Linked DNA regions of [Eubacterium] eligens ATCC 27750. The protein of the gene in region 2 interacts with the protein of the main gene of each other region in a pairwise test. Links are inferred from orthologs where the notes say so. Each region holds a gene or a part of one and is shown on either strand. Other genes may lie near its edges.

Evidence for each region.
Region 1: the proteins of eno (region 2) and rpe interact in binary tests that used the Escherichia coli proteins (3 or more experiments, as listed by UniProt). The link is inferred for [Eubacterium] eligens ATCC 27750 from one-to-one orthologs.

What each region holds. Positions count from the first base shown.
Region 1 is NC_012778.1:725,632-728,927, forward strand. What follows is about bases 200-3,159. They hold rpe (ribulose-phosphate 3-epimerase), read left to right. Parts: upstream 200-1,325; coding sequence 1,326-1,994; downstream 1,995-3,159. Other genes in these bases: pknB (Stk1 family PASTA domain-containing Ser/Thr kinase), read left to right, coding at 200-386; rsgA (ribosome small subunit-dependent GTPase A), read left to right, coding at 405-1,295; ychF (redox-regulated ATPase YchF), read right to left, coding at 2,014-3,111. In the rest of the region: more of pknB, read left to right, coding at 1-199. UniProt on the Escherichia coli protein: Catalyzes the reversible epimerization of D-ribulose 5-phosphate to D-xylulose 5-phosphate.
Region 2 is NC_012778.1:1,438,921-1,442,177, reverse strand. What follows is about bases 195-3,115. They hold eno (phosphopyruvate hydratase), read left to right. Parts: upstream 195-961; coding sequence 962-2,269; downstream 2,270-3,115. Other genes in these bases: EUBELI_RS06750 (methionyl aminopeptidase), read left to right, coding at 2,354-3,115; EUBELI_RS06760 (amino acid ABC transporter ATP-binding protein), read left to right, coding at 195-787. In the rest of the region: EUBELI_RS14920 (amino acid ABC transporter permease), read left to right, coding at 1-12; more of EUBELI_RS06760, read left to right, coding at 26-194; more of EUBELI_RS06750, read left to right, coding at 3,116-3,229. UniProt on the Escherichia coli protein: Catalyzes the reversible conversion of 2-phosphoglycerate (2-PG) into phosphoenolpyruvate (PEP). It is essential for the degradation of carbohydrates via glycolysis.

The DNA.
Region 1 (3,296 bases), 710 kb from region 2 along the record:
TAACAATTACTGTAAGTCGAGGAAAAGAAATTAAGAATGTAACAATGGCTAATCTTGTTGGAATGACAGAAGGTCAGGCTAGGCAGTGGCTCCAGAATAATGGCCTTAATGTCGAGGTATTACCTGCAACAACGACTGGAACATTAGGAAATGTTATACATTGTAATTATTCTGAAGGAACTTTAGTTCCAGAGGGAACAACAGTTACAATTACTGTAAGTAAAAAGCAGGAGCAAACAACAAAGACAACTGAAGCTGATAAGAATAACAATACTAATCAGGGTGGCAGTTCGAATAATAATTCGAATGGAAACAATAATGCAAATGGAAATAATTCTAATTCGAATAATCAGCCCAATAATGCAGAACAGAAGCCACAGAATTAATCAGGTATAATTATTTATATGCAGGGAAAGATAATTAAAGGTATCGCTGGTTTCTACTATATACATGTAGAAGCCAGCGGTATTTATGAATGTAAGGCAAAAGGAATATTCAGAAACCGACACATTAAACCACTGGTTGGTGATAATGTGGAGATTGAGGTTATTGATAAAGATAATTTCAAGGGAAATGTGGTGGACATCCTTCCAAGAAAGAACGAACTTATAAGACCAGCTTCTGCTAATATCGACCAGGCAATGGTTATATTTGCAGTAAAGACGCCAGAACCTAATTTTAATCTGCTTGATAAATTCATTCTTATGATGAATTATCAGGATGTTCCGACAGTTGTATGTTTCAATAAAGAAGAACTGGCTGATGATGAATATAAGAATGAATTAAAGAAAAAGTATGAGGGGTGTGGATGTGAATGCATATTTATAAGTGCAAAGAATAATATTGGCATTGACAGGATAATGGAAGTACTGAAAGGAAAGACAACAGTACTTGCAGGCCCTTCAGGAGTTGGCAAATCAACACTTACCAATCTGCTTATACCGGACATGGAAGAGCAGGGAGAAGTCAGCCAGACAGGAGAAGTAAGCAGGATAGGCCGAGGAAGGCATACTACAAGACATTCCGAGATATACAATGTATGCAAGGAAACATATATATGTGATACGCCGGGATTTACATCACTTAATCTTCCGGATGTTGAGAAAGAAGATTTAAGATTTTACTTTGAAGAGTTTGTACCATTTGAAGGAAAGTGCAGATTCAATGGATGCATGCATGTAAGCGAACCGGGATGTGCGGTAAAACAGGCAGTTGAAAATGGAATTATTAATTATGACAGATACAAGTCATATACAGATATATTTGAAGAAATAAAGAACAAGAAGAAGTACTAGAAGTACTTGCAAACAGAAAGGTTGTTAAATATGAGTGATTTGAAAAAAATTTTGTCACCATCAATATTATCGGCAGACTTCAAGAAATTAGGAGAAGAGCTTGAAACAATTGATAAGGCAGGAGCTGAATATGTTCATGTAGATGTTATGGATGGACTTTTTGTAAAGAGTATTTCATTCGGAATGCCGGTTATTAAGTCAGCAAGAAGTGCAACTGACAAGGTTTTTGATGTACATCTTATGATTGAAGAGCCTATAAGATATATAGAAGACTTTGTTAAGGCAGGCGCTGATATAATTACAGTACATGTTGAAGCGTGTAAGGATGTTGTTGCTACATTAGAAAAGATTAAGGAATGTGGTGTAAAAGCAGCTATAACACTTAATCCTCCGACACCGGTATCAGCAATTGAGCCTTATCTTGATAAGGTAGATATGGTTCTTGTAATGAGCGTTAATCCGGGATTTGGGGGACAGAAGTTTATACCGGAATCACTTGATAAAGTAAAAGAAATAAGAAGTTTATTAGATGCTAAAGGACTTGATACAGATATTGAGATTGATGGTGGGGTGAATGCTGGAAATCTTGCATCAGTTCTTGAGGCAGGTGCTAATGTAATAGTAGCAGGTTCAGCAATATTTTCTGGAGATGTAGCTGATAATGTTAAGAAGTTTAAAGAAATAATGGGCGCGTGGTAAAACCACACGCCCATTAATATTATACATTGAATCTGAAAAGGATTACATCACCATCTTTAACGACATATTCTTTGCCTTCCATTCTTACAAGACCTTTCTCTTTGGCTCCATTATATGAACCACAGTCAAGTAAATCCTGATAGTAAACAACTTCTGCTTTAATAAAGCCTCTTTCAAAATCGCTGTGAATCTTTCCGGCAGCCTGCGGAGCTTTGGTTCCCTTAGTGATTGTCCATGCTCTGGTTTCGGTCTCGCCTGCTGTTAAGTAGCTGATAAGACCAAGAATACGGTAGCTTGCTGCAATAAGCTTATCAAGACCTGATGAACTTATACCAAGATCTTCAAGGAACATCTTCTTCTCATCATCATCTAATTCTGAGATTTCCTGTTCAATCTGCGCACAGATAACAAAAACTTCACAGTTATCCTTCTTAGAGTATTCTCTTACTCTTGCAACATATTCATTGTCAGCACCATCATTAGCAAGGTCGTCCTCTGATACGTTAGCTGCGAAGATTACAGGCTTGGCTGTAAGAAGGTTGTATTCCTTTAAAAATGCTTCTTCATCTTCATCCTGACATTCAAAGTTCTTAGCTAAATTACCTTCCTCAAGGAATGCCTTAAGTCTTTCAAGAAGGTCACATTCTTTAGCAATATCTTTATTGTTATATGAAGCACGCTTCTGTTTAGCGAGTCTTCTGTCTAATACTTCAATATCTGAGAATATAAGTTCAAGGTTAATGGTTTCAATATCTCTTATAGGATCAATAGAGCCATCAACATGAACGATGTTAGAATCCTCAAAGCATCTTACGACATGAACGATAGCATCAACCTCGCGGATGTTGGCAAGGAACTGGTTTCCAAGACCTTCACCCTTAGATGCACCTTTAACAAGACCTGCAATATCTACGAATTCGATAACAGCAGGTGTTATCTTGGCTGAATTATATAAAGCGGCAAGCTTGTCAAGTCTGTCATCCGGAACTGCAACAACACCGACATTAGGGTCAATTGTACAGAAAGGATAGTTGGCTGACTCTGCTCCTGCCTTAGTAAGTGAATTAAAAAGGGTACTTTTGCCGACATTAGGCAAACCCACGATACCAAGCTTCATAATAGAATCTCCTCATTAATTATTCTTATGATTATTCGTTCCGGAGTTCTTAAAATGTAAAAAAGAATCCAGTACAAAATCATATTATACAAAAAATTTCATTTAAAAACAACATATAATTTGCTTATTAAAATAATATATATATAAGTATAAAAATATATCTATATATTGTACTGAAGATGAGG
Region 2 (3,257 bases):
TATTTTGATTAAGGAGGATTTTAATATGAAGAAATTATTAGAAATATCACATTTAAAGAAATCCTTCGGCGATACTGAGGTGCTTAAGGATATATCAATGGAAGTTAATGAGGGGGAGGTTGTTGCAATTCTTGGACCTTCCGGATCAGGTAAATCAACATTGCTTCGATGTGCAACACTTCTTGAGACAATGGATGCAGGAACTCTTAAGTTAGGTGGTGAAACTGCATGTGAGGACAAGGACGGAGTTTCAGTGTATGTTGGAAAGAAAGAATTAAGAGAAATCAAGAATACATATGGACTTGTGTTTCAGAACTTTAATCTTTTTCCACATTATACAGTCATGAAAAATGTTACTGATGCACCTGTTTGTGTCCAGAAAAGGGACAAGAATGAAGTAGAGAAAGAAGCCAAAGAGCTTTTAAAGAAAGTTGGACTTGATGGCAAGGAGAACAGTTATCCATGCCAGTTGTCAGGAGGACAGCAGCAGCGAGTTGCGATAGCAAGAGCACTTGCAATGAATCCTGAAATGCTTTTCTTCGACGAGCCTACATCAGCACTTGACCCTGAGATTACTGCAGGAATTCTTAAGGTTTTAAGACAGCTTGCTGATGAAAAGATGACAATGATTATAGTTACACATGAGATTGAATTTGCAAGAAAGGTTGCAGACAGGGTAATATTCATGGATGGCGGAGTTATTGTTGAGCAGGGAAAGCCGGAGGATGTTATTGACAATCCAAGTAATGAAAGAACCAAAGCATTTTTACAGAAGATGGAAAAATAATTTATGTGTATACAAACTAAATAGCTGGATATAATTGTTAATGGGAAGTTTTTTAATGAGAAAACTTCCCATTTTCTTGCATTGTGGATTTGGTTGTATAATGCTAGAATTGTATTGCTAAAGTTAGAAGAAACTAACTTAAAAGATTACAAAGCATTTGATTAGGAGGATTATATGGCAGCATATTTAGAGATTGAAAAGGTTATAGGCAGAGAAATTCTTGATTCAAGAGGCAATCCTACAGTTGAGGCAGAGGTTTATCTTGCGGATGGAACTGTTGGAAGAGGCGCGGCACCTTCAGGAGCATCTACAGGTGAATTTGAGGCGCTTGAGTTAAGAGATAAGGATAAGTCAAGATATTTGGGAAAGGGCGTTACTAAGGCAGTAGAGAACATAAACACTGTTATTAATGACTGTCTCTTTGGAATAGATGCATCTGATATATATGCAGTTGATGCAGCGATGATTAAAGCTGATGGAACTAAGGATAAGTCTAATCTTGGTGCAAATGCTATTCTTGCGGTATCTATTGCAGCAGCAAGAGCAGCATCTGTATCTTTAGATATTCCTCTTTACAGGTTCTTAGGCGGAGTATCAGGAAACAGGCTTCCTGTTCCAATGATGAATATTATTAATGGAGGCTGCCATGCATTATCAAGCGGACTTGATGTTCAGGAATTCATGATTATGCCTGTTGGTGCACCAAGCTTTAAGGAATGCTTAAGATGGTGTGCAGAGGTATTTCATGCACTTGCAGCTATACTTAAAGAAAGAGGACTTGCAACCTCTGTAGGTGATGAGGGCGGTTTTGCTCCGGCACTTAAGTCGGATGAGGAAGCAATTGAGACAATATTACAGGCAGTAGAAAAGGCTGGATATAAGCCGGGCAGGGACTTTAGGATTGCAATGGATGCAGCTTCTTCAGAGTGGAAGAGTGAGAAAGGAAAGGGTTATTACAAGCTTCCTAAGGCTGGAACAGAGTATACAGCAGAGGAGCTTATTGAGCACTGGGCTAAATTATGTGAGAAGTATCCTATTATATCTATTGAAGATGGTCTTGATGAAGAGGACTGGGAAGGCTGGAAGAAGCTTACAGACAGACTTGGAGATAAGGTTCAGCTTGTAGGTGATGATCTTTTTGTTACTAATACAGAGAGACTCTCTAAGGGAATTGAACTTGGAGCAGGTAATGCAATTCTTATCAAGCTTAATCAGATTGGTTCAGTTTCAGAGACACTTGAAGCTATCAAGATGGCTCATAAGGCAGGATATACAGCAATCAGCTCACACAGATCAGGTGAGACAGCAGATACAACAATTGCAGACCTCGCTGTTGCTCTTAACACTTGCCAGATTAAGACAGGTGCTCCTTCAAGATCAGAAAGAGTTGCTAAGTATAACCAGCTTTTAAGAATTGAGGAACAGCTTGGCGCCAGTGCGGTATATCCGGGAATCAGGGCTTTTAATGTTAATAATGATTAATCATTTGAAACAGATATTGAAAAAATATTAAGAAAGCCTTATAGTTGTGTATGATTATAATATATGTAACAGGAAGGCGGAACAATGATTAAGAAATTAGGAAGAAACGACCATTGCTGGTGTGGCAGTGGTAAGAAATACAAAGCGTGTCATGAAGCATTTGACGATAAGTTAAGATATCTCGAGGATATTGGACATATTGTGCCATCACACAAGTTAATCAAGACACCTGAACAGATTGAGAAAATTAAAGAGAGTGCCAGGATAAATGTTGCGTGCCTTGATGCGGTTGCAGCAGAAATACATGAGGGCATGAACACTGCGGAGATTGATAAGATTGTATATGATGTAACCACTGATATGGGAGGAATTCCAGCACCACTTAATTATGAAGGATATCCTTACAGTGTGTGTACATCTGTTAATGAGCAGGTATGCCACGGATTTCCATCTAAGGATGTTATCCTTAAGTCAGGTGATATTGTAAATGTTGACTGTTCTACAATTCTTCACGGATATTTTTCAGATTCATCAAGAATGTTCTGTATAGGTGATGTTAAGCCTGAGGTAAAGAAGCTTGTTGATGTTACTAAGGAATGTGTTGAATTAGGACTTGAGCAGGTTAAGCCTTGGGGCTTCTTAGGCGATATGGGACAGGCAGTACATGACCATGCATATGCTAATGGATATACTGTTGTAAGAGAAATCGGCGGCCATGGAGTCGGACTTGAATTTCATGAAGACCCATGGGTTGGGTACAACACCAGAAAAGGAACAGATATGGTTATGGCTCCGGGAATGATGTTTACAATAGAGCCTATGGTTAATATGGGTAAGGTAAATGTTGTTACAGATGAAAAGAACGGCTGGGAAGTATCTACAGCTGATGGACTTCCTTCAGCACAGTGGGAAATTCAGGTTCTTGTAACAGAGGACGGACACGAAGTAATAAGTTGGTAAGAAATAAAATAAGTTCCTGCCAATCAGG